DNA from 3 places in the Streptomyces sp. NPDC088252 genome. Region 2 is predicted to be linked to each of the others. Evidence: riboswitches for the same ligand, from Rfam matches in the RefSeq annotation. Region 2 holds a riboswitch; each other region holds the start of a gene.
The links. A riboswitch is a leader RNA that binds a small molecule or an ion and turns the genes downstream of it on or off. The one in region 2 is predicted to bind cyclic di-AMP.
Positions count from the first base shown of each region.

Region 1: another riboswitch for cyclic di-AMP. It lies ahead of ACIOHC_RS36460 (LysM peptidoglycan-binding domain-containing M23 family metallopeptidase); the one in region 2 lies ahead of ACIOHC_RS20370 (C40 family peptidase).
Region 3: another riboswitch for cyclic di-AMP. It lies ahead of ACIOHC_RS28950 (M23 family metallopeptidase); the one in region 2 lies ahead of ACIOHC_RS20370 (C40 family peptidase).

Region 1 covers NZ_JBIURS010000027.1:5,120-10,492, forward strand. Annotated here, with positions in the region: gene ACIOHC_RS36450 (tyrosine-protein phosphatase) at 1-431, opposite strand, end outside; gene ACIOHC_RS36455 (alpha-galactosidase) at 658-2,757, shown strand; cyclic di-AMP (ydaO/yuaA leader) riboswitch at 3,048-3,208, shown strand; gene ACIOHC_RS36460 (LysM peptidoglycan-binding domain-containing M23 family metallopeptidase) at 3,212-4,153, shown strand; gene ACIOHC_RS36465 (SGNH/GDSL hydrolase family protein) at 4,418-5,263, shown strand.
Region 2 covers NZ_JBIURS010000009.1:156,685-162,057, reverse strand. Annotated here, with positions in the region: partial or broken gene ACIOHC_RS20395 (IS5 family transposase) at 1-59, opposite strand, end outside; partial or broken gene ACIOHC_RS20390 (caspase family protein) at 517-981, opposite strand; gene ACIOHC_RS20385 (hypothetical protein) at 1,090-1,332, opposite strand; gene ACIOHC_RS20380 (ATP-dependent Clp protease proteolytic subunit) at 1,508-2,143, shown strand; gene ACIOHC_RS20375 (hypothetical protein) at 2,151-2,459, shown strand; cyclic di-AMP (ydaO/yuaA leader) riboswitch at 2,856-3,028, shown strand; gene ACIOHC_RS20370 (C40 family peptidase) at 3,032-3,505, shown strand; gene ACIOHC_RS20365 (ATP-binding protein) at 3,645-4,076, opposite strand; gene ACIOHC_RS20360 (helix-turn-helix domain-containing protein) at 4,281-5,141, shown strand; gene ACIOHC_RS20355 (DUF397 domain-containing protein) at 5,167-5,373, shown strand.
Region 3 covers NZ_JBIURS010000016.1:157,340-162,712, reverse strand. Annotated here, with positions in the region: gene ACIOHC_RS28960 (PrsW family intramembrane metalloprotease) at 1-724, shown strand, start outside; gene ACIOHC_RS28955 (aldo/keto reductase) at 882-1,826, opposite strand; gene ACIOHC_RS28950 (M23 family metallopeptidase) at 1,992-3,038, opposite strand; cyclic di-AMP (ydaO/yuaA leader) riboswitch at 3,305-3,457, opposite strand; gene ACIOHC_RS28945 (PP2C family protein-serine/threonine phosphatase) at 3,737-4,897, opposite strand; tRNA gene ACIOHC_RS28940 (tRNA-Met) at 5,156-5,229, opposite strand; gene ACIOHC_RS28935 (SPFH domain-containing protein) at 5,320-5,373, opposite strand, start outside.

The sequences.
Region 1 (5,373 bases), on a different contig from region 2:
CGGCTGTGTTCGGCGGTACGGTCCAGGATGATCGAGCGGTACGAGGCGATCATCCGGTTCGTCCCCTTGCCGTCGGCGAGGAGCGAACGCAGCTGGTCGAGATCGCCGTCGCGGACCATTTGCCAGAACTCGGCGCCGTCGGCGGGGTCGGAGAGCGGGATGCTCACGTTGCGTACGCCCGGCAGTTCCACGTCCAGGCCGTCGAGCCGGTGGTCGGCGGCGTTGCGGAAGTCGAAGACGGTGTGCAGACCGAGACCGCCGAGAAACGCGGCGTCCTCGGCGGTGGCGTGCGCGAGGTGACCACTGCGGAAGAGCCGTCCGTACCGCACCCGCCGGCCGTCCGCGGTGGGCAGTCCGCCCACATCGCGGAAATTGCGGACACCTGCCAGTTCGGGTTCCGTCGACGGGATCTGCGGCAACTGCTGCGTCACAGGGACTCCTGGGGTGTCTGGCGTCGACGCGAGTCGCCGACAAGGTCACTTCCGCGACGATACGACATTGATTCCTCAGGCAATCATCTCGGCCTTTCCTTGTCGATACCTCGTGAACCTCCGTGCTCCGGTGGTGAATCCGTCCAGTGAATTTCGTCGCGAGACCGTTGCCCGCCTGCCCGACGATGGTCGATGATGTGCGGAACTGTTGGAATGTGGGGGAGCGATGATCGAGACTGGCGACAAGGGTCGGACCTGGCTGCTCACCGGGGCGAGCAGCAGCTACGCACTGCGCATCACCGAGCGGGACGAACTGCTCCATCTCCACTGGGGACCGCGGATCTCCCTTGCCGCGGCCGAGGCCCTGGCAGCGGCGCCGGAACCACCGGCCAGGGGGTTCGAGTCCTGGCTCGACGGCCGTGAGGAGTATCCCGTGGAGGGCGGCCCGCGGTTCGTCCGCCCGGCCCTCTCGGTGCGCACCCCCGAGGTCCGTGGCACGGAGTGGGCCTTCACCGATGCCGTGGTGGACGGGGACGAACTCCGCATCGGCTTCACCGACTCCGCGCACCGGCTCGCCCTCACGCTGCACTACCGGATGCGGAACGACTCCGATGTGATCGAGCGCTGGGCCACCGTCGCCCACGCCGGGCCCGACGGCCCGCCGCTGGAGCTGCTGCGCGCCGACGCCGCCGCCTGGGCGCTGCCCGCCCGCGACGGCTGGCGGCTGAGCCGGCTGCACGGCCGCTGGGCGGCGGAGTCCCGGCTCGCACGGGCGGAGCTGACGTACGGCGAAAGCGTCATCTCCAGCAGGCGTGGCCATACGGGCCACCAGTACCTGCCGTGGGTCGCACTCGATGCCGACGGTGCGGCGACCGAGGAGAGCGGAGAGGTGTACGGATGCGCGCTCGGCTGGTCCGGGTCGTGGCGGATCTCCGTACAGCGGCTCCCCGACGGGCTCGTGCAGATCACCGGCGGCGCGGGCTACGACGACTCCGGGCTGCTGCTGCTCGGACCGGGGGAGTCCTACGTCACACCCGTCTTCGCCGGGCTGTGGAGCGCGGAGGGGTTCGGCGGGGCGAGCCGGGCCTGGCACACCTGGCAGTTGGCCCATGTGATCCCGGACGCCGAGAGTCTGCGGCCGGTGCTCTACAACTCCTGGGAGGCGACCGGCTTCGACATCTCGCAGGAGCAGCAGCGCGCCCTCGCCGAGCGGGCCGCCGCGATGGGTGTCGAACTGTTCGTCGTGGACGACGCGTGGTTCGGCCGTCGCACCAGTGACCGGGCGGGGCTCGGGGACTGGACGCCGAATCCGGCCCGCTTCCCCGGCGGGCTGAAGCCGCTCGCCGACGAAGTGCACGGTCTCGGAATGCAGTTCGGCATCTGGGTCGAGCCGGAAATGGTCAATGCCGACAGCGATCTCTATCGCGCACACCCGGACTGGGTGCAGCACTTCCCCGGCCGGACGCGTACCGAGTTCCGTAATCAGCTGGTGCTCAATCTGGCCCGCACCGATGTGCGGGACCATCTCTACGAGCAATTGGACACGTTGCTCTCCAGCGCGCCCGTGGACTATGTGAAATGGGACTTCAACCGCTCCTTCACCGATGCGGGCTGGCCCGGCGAGGAGTATCCGCAGAAGCTCTGGGTCGAGCATGTGCACGCCCTCTACGCGCTGATCGACCGACTCCGGGCCGCGCACCCCTCGGTCGCCTTCGAGTCCTGCTCGGGCGGCGGCGGCCGGATCGATCTGGGGATTCTGTCCCGCACGGACCAGGTGTGGACCTCCGACAACACCGACCCGCTCGACCGCCTCGCCATCCAGGAGGGCTTCGGTCAGATCCATCCGGCCCGGGTGATGGCCGCCTGGGTCACCGACAGTCCGAACGTCCAGCTCAACGACCGGGTCAGCTCGCTGCGCTTCCGCTTCGTGAGCGCGATGGCCGGTGTGCTCGGGGTCGGCGGGGACCTCACCGAATGGAGTGAGGGCGAACTCGCCGAGGCGCGGGACTGGGTGGGCCTCTACAAGGAGATCCGGCCGGTGGTGCAGCACGGCTCCCTGTACCGGCTGCGCGCCCCGCGGGGCGGACTCAGTGCGCTCCAGTACGTCCACGGGGAGGAGAGCGTGGTCCTGATGTGGCTGGAGGCGCAGAGGTACGGGGAGCGGCCCCCGGCCCTCAGGCTGCGCGGGCTCGACCCCGCGGCGATGTACACCTGCCTGGACACCGGGGCGGTGCACCACGGCTCGGTGCTGCTGCACCAGGGGCTGCACACCGGGCTTCAGGGGGATCTCGACGCGGGGGTACTGAGGCTGCGGCGCGAGCGATGAACGTGATGTGTCCGTAATGCGTAGATTCACCCCGAACTCGCACTGTTTGTCGGGTGGATGGTCGCCCTCTCGTGAGCGGGATCATATCCGTGACGGTGTGTGCTGGCGGGGTGGTCGGGTATTCCGTGCGCGGCGCGGAAATTCAAGATCCTCGATCCACGGAGTGTGACCGGAATTCCGCGTCGAATTCTCGGCGCGGATTCCGGTGCGGAACCGGTGGCTTGTTCTCGCCGTCCCGACTCGCTTACGGTCGCCGTCAATCCGGTCGGACCGCCTAATCCTGCCGCCGTCCGGAATTCGCACCCACTCATCGTGTGGCAGGAGCGGGGGAACCAGGTAGGCCGCCGATCGGAGAAATCCGGCCGGCTCGGGGTGAAGTCGCGCTCGGCGCGGCCGGGCATCTCCAGCCCGAACCCGACAGCTCACCTCGTAGGCGCCGGAGAGGAAACACCCCATGCCCATATCGGGTAAGCATCGTCGTACGAAGTCCAGCGTCATCGCCCGTGGTGTCGCCGCCGCAGGCGCCGGTGGCGCCGTCATCGCGCTGCCGCTGCTCGGCGCCACCGGTGCCCACGCCGCGGAACAGGCCGCCCCGGCCGCCGCCGCGCAGTCCGCCTCCATCGCCGCGCATGCCGCCCCGGCCCAGCCGGTCGCGCAGCAGCAGGCCGCCACCACGACCTACTCCGTCGTCTCCGGCGACTACCTGTCGAAGATCGCCGCCGAGCACAAGATCGAGGGCGGCTGGCAGAAGCTGTACCAGGACAACCGCGAGGTCGTCGGCAACGACCCCGGTCTGATCTTCCCGGGCATGAAGCTGACGCTCGGCGGCAAGGCGTCGGCCGACGACGCGGCCACCGGCGCCGGCGCGGGATCGGCCCTCCCCTCGAAGGCCCTCTCGGTTCCCTCGTCGGTCGTGGAGAAGTCCGCCCCGGCCAAGTCCGCCCCGGCCAAGGAGTCCAAGACCTCCGCCCCGGCCGCCCAGAGCAGCGGCTCCGGCTACGCCCACCCGGTTCCCGGCAACCACACCACCGGTTACCGCGCCTCCGGCTCCAACTGGTCCAGCGGCAGCCACACCGGGATCGACTTCCCCGTCTTCACCGGCACCAGCGTGAAGGCCATCACCTCCGGCACCGTCGTCACCGCCGGCTGGGGTGGCGCGTACGGCAACCAGGTCGTCATCAAGCACGCCGACGGCCACTACTCGCAGTACGGTCACCTGTCCTCGATCTCCGTCTCGGCGGGCCAGTCCGTGAGCACCGGTCAGCAGATCGGGCTCTCCGGCGCCACCGGCAACGCCACCGGACCGCACCTGCACTTCGAGGTCCGCACGGGCCCGGCGTACGGTTCGGACATCGACCCGATCGCCTTCCTGGCTTCGCACGGCATCTACGTCTGAGCCGAACAGCCGGGCAGTTGAACAACCGGCGTCCTTCGTCCGGATCGGGCCGGATCGGCGTGCCGGGCACGCGAGCCCGGCGTGATCCGGACGACAGGCCCTGGGGGTGACCCGAGCCGCACAGAAGGGGCGGTGCGCGGCAGCGCACCGCCCCTTCTGCTTATTCCCCCTTTACCAAAACCTGACCGGGTGGCCTATCTCACCACCCGTCAACCCCTTATTACGGTCGCGTAGGTCACATTCGGCGGTGCAGGATAAGCGTTTGTGGCAGACGATTCGAGAAATAATCAACGTGGCGTCATCAACCGACATGGTGTCATCGGGTCGTACGCGGCGATTGGCGACAGCTTCACCGAGGGGGTCGGCGACCCCGGCCCGGACGGAACCTTTGTCGGCTGGGCGGACCGGTTCGCGGTGCTTCTCGCGGACCAGCTCCCGGACCCCGGTACGGCGACGGACACCGAAGGCTCCGCGCACGGGAATTTCAGGTACGCCAATCTCGCCGTACGCGGACGACTCCTGGACCAGATCGTCGAGGAGCAGGTGCCGCGCGCCAAGGAGCTCGCACCCGACCTGGTCAGCTTCTGCGCGGGCGGCAACGACATCATCAGGCCCGGCACCGACCCCGACGACGTCGCCGAGCGCTTCGAGCGTGCGGTCGCGGAGCTGACCGGATCGGTCGGCACCGTCCTGGTCACCACCGGCTTCGACACCCGTGGCGTTCCCGTGCTGCGCCATCTGCGTGGCAAGATCGCCACCTACACCGCCCATGTGCGGTCCATCGCCGACCGTTACGACTGCCCGGTCCTCGACCTGTGGTCGCTGCGGTCCGTTCAGGACAGGCGCGCCTGGGACGACGACCGGCTCCATCTGTCGCCCGAGGGACACACCAGGGTCGCGCTGCGGGCCGCCCAGGTCCTCGGCCTCGACGTGCCGGCCGACCCCGACCAGGAATGGCCCCCGCAGGCACAGCGCGGCACGCTCGAAGTCCGGCGCGACGACATCCACTGGGCACGCGAGTACCTGGTGCCGTGGATCGGCCGTCGGCTGCGGGGCGAGTCCTCCGGCGACCACGTCGAGGCGAAGCGGCCGGACCTCCTGCCGCTCTAGTGCTGTGGCCGGGAGGGTTCACCGGCTCGCGGCGTCCGGCACGGCACCACCCCGCGTTGTCGCATCACGCGAGTGTGTCCGGCACGAGGGCGATCCTCGCGCCTTGCGAC
Region 2 (5,373 bases):
TTCCGTCCGTGCAAGGACTGGGGCAGCAAAGGACGGAGGAACTTCCACGAGACGGTCATAGGTCACATGCACCGTTCCCAAGTCATCCCACCCGAGGGGGGAGATGAGCTCGTACCGTTCGCCGTTCGCCGATCGCGATCGGCTCCGCATAGCGCCGGGATGTGCTGCGGGCCTCTGCCGACACCGGCTGCTCGTAGCGTCGAGATGCGGCTTGGGCGTCCGCCGCCACCGGGAGCAACCGGCGGGCCAGCGCCCGTAGATGCGTCCCGGGAGCGGGTCACGGAGCAGCCATAGGGAAGTCCGGCCGGAACCCGGAGTTGCGGGTGAGGACCAGGGAGCCCGAGGTGTCGGTACCAGTGCGGTCAGGCGTGGGGCGCCCCTGCGCCGCCAGGGCCGCCTTGACATGGGTGTATGCGGTGTCGACGGTAATCTCTGCAAGGCCCACCTGGCGATGCCGTGCGTGAGCACTTGGAGCAGCTCACCCGTGAAGGCAGTGTAGGTTTCACCAATGCGCGCGATCGCGGGCAGGTCATGGCGGGCGGAGCTGATGACCACCGCTCCCGCTGTCGCTACCTGGACCCGCAGGGTGTCGGCCGCGTCCACCATCAGCCCGTGGGCTTGCCCGCTGAAGCAGCTGTCGAGGATCACCACCCGGCGTTCCGCCCGAGTCTGGATCAGCACGGACTTGAGCCGTGTATACGGCAGGCGGGTCCACGGCTCGTCCGGCCTGGAGCCGGTGACCGAGTCCGAGTACCGCAGTTCGTCATCGGGATGACCGTGCCCGCTGTAGTGGATGAGCAGGGTGTCAGTAGCTTCCGCGGCCGCCCCTCGAACGGGGCCGATGAATTCGGATGGCTGCCTGGGGTCGGCGACGACCGTGCAATGCCCCGACGGCAGGCCCCAGCCTGGGGCTGAGGTGAAGAAGCCGGGCGAGCGCGGCAAGGTTGTTCCGGACGGCCGGGAGAGGCGGCAGGTGGTCATAGTCCGCGACACCGACCAGGACCACCCGTGAGGATTCCGGGCGGGGAGGCGGCATCCGGCGGCTACTCGCTCTCCAGCGCCTGGACGAGCCGGGCGACGACGGCCGGATCACCGGAGTCCACTGTCACCCGTACACCATTGCGCTCGATGGTGACGACCGGCGTCGATGGCCGGGGGGATCAGCGCGATGACGTCGAGGGTCGTGCCCATCTCGCCCTCGGCAGGGGGCGCTGGCCGGAGGGCGAGAGTTGCGCCGGTCCTGATCGCCGTGTCCTGGCGGAGCCGTTGCGCGAGTTGGCGCAGGTCCCGTCCCGGCGAGTCCCCGTCCACGGAAAAGTGGTACTCCGACATACATCGACCCCTCCCCCTTGGCTTCCGTCCGTCGCGGGCGCGAACTGGCGCACCGTCATAGAGCCATCATAACCTTCTGTACGTCCTGTACATTTTTTACAGAAACTCGCGCAGGCCCCGCACGGACCCCGATACGCGGACTGCGTACAGACCCGGAGGAGAGGCATCACCCATGCTGTTCCGTCCCAGCGCCCGCTACGTACTGCCCGAGTTCACCGAGCGCACGACCAGCGGAACCCGCACCTTCGACCCGTACTCCAAGCTGCTCGCCGAGCGGATCGTGTTCCTGGGCACCCCGGTCGACGACACCGCGGCCAACGACCTGATCGCCCAGTTCATGTATCTGGAACATGACGCTCCGGACCGACCCGTCTCGCTCTACATCAACTCCCCCGGAGGCTCGTTCGGAGCCATGTCCGCGATCTACGACACGATGGAGTACCTCACCTGCGACGTGGAGACCTTCTGCCTCGGCCAGGCCGGTTCCTGCGCCTCGGTACTGCTCGCCGCGGGCACTCCGGGCCGACGGCACGCACTGCCGGGAGCCCGGGTCGTCGTTCAGCAACCCGCGCTCAGCGAGCCGGTGCAGGGCCGGCCTTCCGACCTGGAGATCGAGGCCCGGGAACTGGAACGCATCCGCGAGATGCTCATCACACTGCTGGCCCGTCATACCGGCCGCGGCGCCGAGCAGATCGCCACCGACATCGAGCGCGACCTCATTCTCGACGCGCCGGGCGCCAAGGCATACGGCCTGGTGGACCACCTCACGCAGAACCGGAAGTCATCACTCCCCCCGCACGGCACGAGGTGAACGCCCGGTGCAGCCGCCACACTTGCCACAACTGCCCGCACTGACCCGCGCGGAGGGGGAGTTCATCGACCGCTACCTCGAAGTCCTCGACCAGTTGGGCCGGATCAATCCGGCGCGCGGCAGCGACACCTATGGCGCGCTGCGCGCGGCGCAGGCACTGGTGGCCCGGGCGGGCGCGCTGCGGGATGCCCTCGCGTCGATGCATGAACGCGGCGAGGCGCAGATCCACACGGGAACCCTGGCGCGAGCCCTGCGCGTACTGGACGGGGAGCGACGGGCCGGACGCGTCACCATACCCCCCGCTCCGCCGAGTTGATCAGCCTCCGCCGGCCCCGCCGCCGGGGTCCGGCCGGCTCCCGCGACCCCACCAGCAGCCGGGATTCGGCCAACTCCCGTACATGACACGCCCGGTGGGCACATCGAAATACCTCGCTCGTTCGGCGTAGAAAGCCCCCCTCGCGCGGGATATCTCAACTTGCGTTTTTCAGATGACCAGTGATCGGAATCAATGATTCCACCGCTGGTACGGGCCGGGTCCCGGTGAGCGCCCCGGCCCCCGAATTCGTCACCCCCACCCGAACGGGTCAGTCGTGAGGAGCCTCACAAATCGCTGTTTCCTCTCGGAAATCCGGCAGTCGGTGAGTCAAGATCCCTGGGACGACAAGCCCCCGCCACCGCGACGGGGCGGTCCGGGCGGACGCCGAGTCCTGCCGCCGTCCGGATGCCTGGTCGACAGAAGTGGATCGGCAGGAGTGGAGGACCCGAGCACAACGGGTCGACCGGATCACCGGTCGACCCTCGGGGTGAAGCCGCCGAGCGCGGCCGGGCAACTTCGCCAGCCCGAACCCGACAGGTCATCCTTCACAGGCGGCTGACGAAGGGTTGCGCATGGCTGCGCAGGTTCATGTCCCGTCTCTGCTCGTCCGGGCCGGTACGGCCTCGGTTCTGACTCTGGCCGCCGTCGGCGGCACCATGCTCGCCCCGGGCGCCACGCCGGAGGCCCAGGCGGCGACTCCCTCGATGAAGGCGCTGAACATCGCCGCGTCGAAGAAGGGGTCGCCGTACGGGTGGGGGGCCACCGGCCCCAACCGCTTCGACTGTTCGGGGCTGACGGTCTATTCGTTCAAGAAGGCGGGCAAGAAGCTCCCCCGCACCGCCCAGCAGCAGTACAACAAGACCCGCCATGTCTCGGCCAAGCACAGGAAACGCGGCGACCTGGTCTTCTTCCATTACGGTCGCAGCGTCTACCACGTGGGGATCTACGCCGGCCACGGCAAGATCTGGCACTCGCCGAGGACCGGCGCGGTGGTCCGGCTGGAGAAGATCTGGACGAAGAGGGTCTACTACGGGCGGGTCGGCTGACCCGTCCGGGGGATCCTGGCCGTCCTCCGGCCGCGATTCGCCGGCGGTGCACCGTCCCGTGTCGCTGACCTGCCCGTCACTGATGCGGGGGCGGTCACCTGGCCCGACGCGGCGCGCCGTGCGTCGCTCCCGCCCTCGGTCAGCCCTGCACGGGGATGCTCCAGGGAAGCGCGATCCAGACCGTCTTGCCGCCGTCGGCGGTGGGCGTGACGGTGAGCCGGCCGCCGCACTCCTTGGCCAGACAGCGGATGATCACCATGCCGCGCCCGTTGTCCTGCTGAACGGCGGCGGGCAGCCTACGGGGCCAGCGCGGGTGGCTGTCCGTCACCCCCAGATACAGCAGTTCCTCCTGCTCCAGTCTCAGGTCCACGGCGAAGGTGGGCGACTGCCCGAAGGTGTGCTGGACGGCGTTGGTCGCGAGCTCCGAGACGATGAGGCGGATACTGTCGGCGAACTCGGTGTCGGCGGTCAGGCCCCATTCGGTGAGCATCCGGACCACATGTTTCCGGGCCGCCGAAACCGAGGCCGGATCGCTCGGCAGAGTGAGGCTTGCTTCTTGATGGTCTGCCATGGCGAGCCGTCCCTTTCCCACCCGGACCGACGCGGGATCGGTCCCGGTTGCGCTTCGCGCCAGATTGCCATCGATGCTGCCCTCCCCGACGGCGATCCACCAAGATATGCATATATCTGTCGCTCAATGCGGTGAACCCCGCCACACGAAACCGGATGCGGGCGCCACACTGTCCGCTCGGCACGAGAGGGAGGGAGGCCGCGCATGCACTACGGCCCTGCGGTACGACGCCGCAAGCTCGGGGAGGAGCTCCGGAGGCTGCGCCACGCGTCGGGACTGACCAGTCGGGACGCCGCGCGGAGGCTCGGCTGGCACCAGTCCAAGCTGAGCCGGATCGAGACCGGTGTCAGTGGGGTGCGCCCGGCCGATGTGGCCGGACTGATGGACGCGTACGGCGTGGACGACACCCGGCTCCGGACGCTCCTGGAGGCGCTGGCAGGCTCGGCGGGCGGTGGCGGCACCGGGTGGTGGCATGCCTATCGCGGCCTGATTCCTCCGCAGTACCGCGACTTCATCAGTCTGGAGTCGCAGGCGCGGACCGCACGGACCCTGGAGACCTCGGTGATGCCGGGACTTCTGCAGACGGCGGACTACGCACGCGCGGTGACCCGGGCTTCGCTGGACGGTTTACCCGCCGGCCAGTTGGACTCCCTGGTGGAGGTGCGGCTCGCCCGCCAGGGGGTGCTGCGGACCGATCCGCCGCTGCGGCTGAGTGCGGTGCTCGACGAGGCGGTGCTGCGGCGCGAGGTCGGCGGGCGCCTGGTGATGAGGAACCAGCTGCGCCATCTGGCCCGGGTGGCTCAACTGCCCCATGTGGAACTCCAGTTACTGCCGTTCTCGGTCGGCGGATACGCCGGCCTCACCGGGCCTTTCGTTATCTTCTCATTTCCGAACACTTCTGATCTGGACGTGGTAGTTCTCGACCATTTGACGAGTAGCCTCTACCTGGAGCGGAAAGAAGACCTTGAGGCGTACAGCTCGGCCTTCCGCACCATGCAGGCACATGCGCTGTCGCCGCAGCACTCGTTGGACCTCATCGCCGCGATCGACCGCGACGGTCGGTGACCCCGGACTGCCCGAGAGGGGCGTCATGTCGGATTGCCTCGCACAGCACGAGTTACGGTGGCGGCGCAGCAGCCGCAGCACGGGCATGAACAACTGCGTGGAAGCCGCGCCGTTCGGTCACGGGCGCATGGCCGTGCGGGACTCCAAGGACGTGTCCAGGCCACCACTGCGGTTCTCCGCGGAGGCCTGGACCACCTTCGTCTCCGGCCTGCATCGGCGTTCGGCCGGCTGA
Region 3 (5,373 bases), on a different contig from region 2:
CGCCGAGCTGCCGGCCTATGCGGCGGCCGGCTGGCTGACGCCCGCCGAGCCGCTCGCCCTCTCCTCGATGCGGGCCCGAGGCATGGCACGCGACGCGGCACGCCGACGACACTCCCTCGCGGCCCGGGGAAACTGGACGAGCCCGTACGGACCGGCACACGCGCCGCCATCGCCGACGTCGCCGGCCTACGGACCGGGCCCGGGGCACGGACCGGGGCCGGGACACCCGCAGGCACACACGTCGGTGTACGGAGCGGGATACGCACCGGGACACGGGCAGGGGTACGCGCCGGGGTTCGGGACGGGACCCGGGTACGGGTACGGGTACGGGACGGGGCGTGCTCCGGCGAGCGGATCGTCGGCCCAGGCCGGGGCTCGTACCAAGGCGCAGGCCAAGGCCCACGGCAAGGCTGCCGCCCGCACCGTCGCCGAGTACGAGTCGTTCGCGACGTCACTGGCCTCACTGCGCAGGCAGGCCCGCCGCGGGACCGCGGGTGCGGACTTCGCCGAACGCGAGCTGGAGCTGCTGCACCATCTCTGGCAGCGCAGGGACGTGGCCGCCCCCGCCCTGACGTACGCGGCGCAGGCGACGGGCCGCCTGCGCCTCCCCCGGCCGGCACCGGGCCCGTACGCTCACTCGTTCCCGCCGCCGCACACGCCGTACGGCGGCCCCGGCTACAACCCCTATCTGGCCCCGCACCAGCCGCCGCGGCGGAGCCAGTAGGGCCACGCTCGGCTCCGAAGCGTTCGTCCGCCGGGCGAGGAGGGCGGTGGACGGGGCCGACCGCGGCCGGGCGCTGAACCGTCCCGCACGCGCGAACGCCCCGGCAGCGCTGTGCTCCCGGGGCGTGAGCGGGCGACCATGCCCCTGGACGACCGTGTCAGGCGGATGCCTCGGTGAGTTCCGCCAGGTCCTGTTCGGTCAGCCGGAGGTCGGCGACGGCCACCAGGGCGGGCAGCTGTTCGACGGTGCGGGCCGAGGCGATCGGCGCGACGACGGTCGGCCGGGACGCGAGCCACGCCAGCGCGACGGTCGCGATCTCCGCGTCGTGCTCCTGGGCGACCTTGTCGAGCGCGGCCAGGACCTTCTGTCCTCGCTCCGACTCCAGGTACTGCCCCGCCTTCTCGGCCCGAGCGCTCTCCACCGAGGCACCCGGACGGTACTTGCCGGTGAGGAACCCGGAGGCCAGGGCGAAGTACGGGACGGCGGCGAGCCCGGCCCGAGCGGCCGTCTCCTGGAGTTCGCCCTCGTACGTGTCGCGGGAGACCAGGTTGTAGTGCGGCTGCAGGGCCACGTAACGGGCCAGCCCCTCGCGCTCCGAGAAGTCCAGGGACGCCTGGAGCCGCTCGGGGCTGATGTTGGAGGCGGCGATCTCCCGGACCTTGCCCTCCTTCACCAGCTCGTCGAGGGCGCTGATGATCTCCTCGACCGGGACGGTCTCGTCGTCGAAGTGCGTGTAGTAGAGGTCGATGTGGTCGGTGCCGAGCCGACGGAGCGACTCCTCCGCCGCGGCCTTGATGTTCGTGGCGGCGAGCCCCTTGTACGAGGGATGGGCGCCGACCTTCGTCGCGACGACGATCTCCGACCGGTTGGCGCGTGCCGCGAGCCACTTCCCGATGACGGTCTCCGACTCGCCGCCCTCATTGCCCGGGATCCAGGCCGAGTATGCGTCGGCGGTGTCGATGAAGTTGCCGCCCGCCGCGGCGTAGGCGTCCAGCACGGCGAACGACTGCGCCTCGTCGGCCGTCCAGCCGAAGACGTTGCCGCCGAGGGCGAGCGGGAAGACCTGAAGATCGGAAGGGCCCAGCTTACGAAGAGAAGTCATGTGTGGATCAACGGATACCGGCGGGTCCGCTATTCCGGCAGCCGGCCCTTCGGGCAGGCCCGTATCCGACCGGCAGCCCTGACGTCGGGGGGAGCGTCAGGGCTGCCGGGGTTCAGCGGCCGGCGAACCGGCTCGGGTCATGTGGGCCGCGAGGCGGCCGGCCGATCAGGGGTTGAGGCCCTTGCCGCGCAGCCAGGCCATCGGGTCGATGCCCGTACCGGCCGGGGTGTGGACCTCCAGATGGAGGTGCGGGCCCGTGACGTTGCCGGTCGCGCCGACCCGGCCGATGGTGTCACCGGTCGTGACCTTCTGGCCGACACTGACACCGATCGAGGACTGGTGGCAGAACCACAGCTCCGTACCGTCTTCGAGCTCCAGCACCGTGCGGTAGCCGTATGAACCGGACCAGCCGGCCGACTTGATCGTGCCGCTGTGTATGGCCTTGATCGGGGTACCCGTCGGCGCCGCGAAGTCGAGGCCGGTGTGGTAGCCGGAGGACCACATCGAGCCGGCCTCGCCGAAGGTCGAGGTGATCGTGTACGAGGTGGTCGGGATGGCGTAGCTCGCGGCGAGCTTGGCGAGCCGCAGGGCCTCCGCCTTCTTCTTGGCCTCTTCCGCCGCCTTCTTCTTCTCGGCGGCGACCTTGGCCTCGGCCGCGTCCTGCTGCTTCTTGGCCTCGGCGGCGGCCTTCTCCGCAGCCGCCTTCTCCTCGGCGGCCCTGGCCTCGGCGTCGGCGGCGTCCTGCTGCTGCTCGGCCTGCTGGAGGATACGGGCACGGAGCGCCTCGCCCGCGTCCGTCGTGCCCCGCTGGGCCTCGGCGGTGGTGATGCCGGCGGTGGTGAGCGGAGCGGACGCGGCGACGGCCTCGGCCTTGTCGGCTTCGGACTCGCCGGAGAACAGGGAACCCACGCCGGGAAGGGACTTGGCGTCGGGCAGGTTGTCCGCGATGGAATCGGGAAGCGAGATGGAGACCGCCGGCTTGCTCTGCGCGGTGGCCATGCCGCCCGCGCCGACCGCCGCGATGACGCCGACCCCGAGCACGGTGGAGCTACGGGCAAGTCCGTTGCGCTGCTTGGCGACGCGGTGCTTGCCGCGCACGGGGCGGACGGACTCCTCGGTGGGGTTCCACTCCTCCCGGCTTCGTTCGGGCTCACCGCCGCCGTCGGCGCGAAATCCCCTGCGGAGCTCTGCCGAGTCGCCGGGCCCGTGCAACTCACCGGACCCGAACTCACCGGTGAAGTCGCTGCCCGGCTCGGTGCCGTAGCCGGTGCCGAACGCCGTTCCCGGCTCGGTGCCGTAGCTGGCGCCGAACGCCGTTCCCGTCCCGGCGGTTGCGTAACCGGCGTCGGAAGCGAAACCGGGGCCGTACCCGAGGCCGTAGTCAGAACCGGAGCCGAAGTCGGCACCCGGGGCGAAGTCGGAGGTGAACCGCGCGGGGGCCTCGGGGGCAGGCTTGTTGGACGCCACTTGGGCGCACTCCTTTCCTTCCTTCTCGCCTACCGGGTTAGCTGACGGGTTCGGAGCAGGAAGGTCTCCTACGGGCGCCTCTGCCTCTCACGAGACACAGGTGTCCGATTCACCCCATGTAGGTGGTTCCCCGGTTCCCTTGCGGAATTCGGCGCTCGCGCACGGTGCCGCCACTGACGACGGCTGGGACGACCGCGCTGCGTTATCGAACGTTAATAGACACCCGGGCCCGATTCCAAGCTGTTCCCACTGATCGTTCCGGTCTTGGCCTGGACTTTACGTGACATAACCGGGTGGAATCGGATGAGTTGAGCGCCCCTCAGCCATTACCCGGATTCTGACGTTGCGTCAAATGTTATGCGGAGCGGTGCGCTTCGGTTACGGACGGTGGCATGCCGCGCCCCGGGCTCCGCCCGGTCCGCACCACGCACCCGCCCCACCCGTCACATCGTGTCCAGTCCCACGATCTTCACCGTCCTGCGCCGGTGCGGCTGCCCCTCCGCGGGACGTACGACCGCGAGCAGTGCCATGTCGTCGGTCGTCTCGCCGCCCGTGTGCCGCCGCACGTCGTCGGTCAGGGCGGACAGCAGTTCCTCGGGTCCCGGAAAGATCCGCCCGCGCAGCCGCGCCGCCGGATCGTAGAAGACCCCGTCGACGTTCCGCGCTTCGGAGAGGCCATCGGTGTAGAGGAGCAGGGTCGTCCCCGCCGGCAGATCCCATTCGTCCGCCCGGTCGGGCCACACCCCCAGATCCATCCCGAGCGGCAGCGCGGGCACCGATGGCCCCAGAACGTCCAGCGCCCCGTCCGGATGCAGCAGGATCGGCTCGGGATGGCCGCGGTTGACGATCCGCACCCGCGACAGCCCGGACGGGATCTCGGCCAGTACGGCGGTGGTGAAGCCCTCGACCGCGTCCAGCCCGCCCCGCCCCGTCCCCTCTCGCGCCAGCGCCCGCTCCAGCCGCTGCGCCACGCCCTCCAGCGAACGCTCCTGCTCGGCCGCCTCCCGGAACGCGCCGATGATCACCGCCACCGACTCCACGGCGTCGAGCCCCTTCCCCCGTACGTCCCCGACCACCAGCCGCACCCCGTGCGGGGTGTCCGCCACGGCGAACAGGTCGCCGCCGACGAACTCGTCCGCCTGCGCCGCCACGTACCGCGCCGCCACATGCAGCCCGCCGATCCGGTCGGACGGTTTGGGCAGCACGGCCCGCATGGCGGTCTCCGCGATCACCCGCGCGGAGGCCAATTGCTCGTTGCTGCGCCGCACGACCCCGTTGATGACGACCGCGAGGACCGACACGGTGACCAGGGTGAGCAGCTCGATCAACGGCACGGCTCGCGGCAACGTGTTGCTGTGCAGCCGCAGCGTGATGATGGCCAGGATCGAGGCGACGGCCGTGAGGATGGTGCTGGACAGCGAGAAGAACGGCGCGGCGATCAGCGGCGCGGCCACGAACAGCGGAATGGCGGTGAAGGTCGGCGGGGTGAGGAAGTCGAACACCAGCCCACCGATGATCATCAGGGCGGGCAGCGCGCGGACGAACCGCCTGGTACGGACACCGTCCCTGGCATGTCTGCCGCGCCGCTTCAGCCGCTTCCACACCTGTGGTCTCCTGCCCGGTACGCGCTCGGCTGCGGACGGTGCCGCGCCCCACCCCCAGGCTCACCGGACCAAGGGCGCGCGGCGACTCCTCATCGGCCAATGGGGGTACGCACGTGGCCCGGCTCACACACAGCCCGTCCTGCCCCTTCACAGGGCCGAAGGGCCGACGACCGGTCACCGGTACCCAGGGACCGGCGGCAACAGGGGGAAATGATTCGGACCCGGCACGCATGCAGCGTGCCGGGCCCGAATCATCAGTAGCGGGGACAGGATTTGAACCTGCGACCTCTGGGTTATGAGCCCAGCGAGCTACCGAGCTGCTCCACCCCGCGTCGGTGAATACAACTCTACGGCATGTCCGGCGCGCTCATGACCACTCGGCGAATCTCCCGCGTCCCGCCCCTTCGGCGCGGCCCCAAGGATCAGTTCGTCTCGGTGATACGGGGAGTGGCCTTCCCGTCGACCGCCGGTGACTT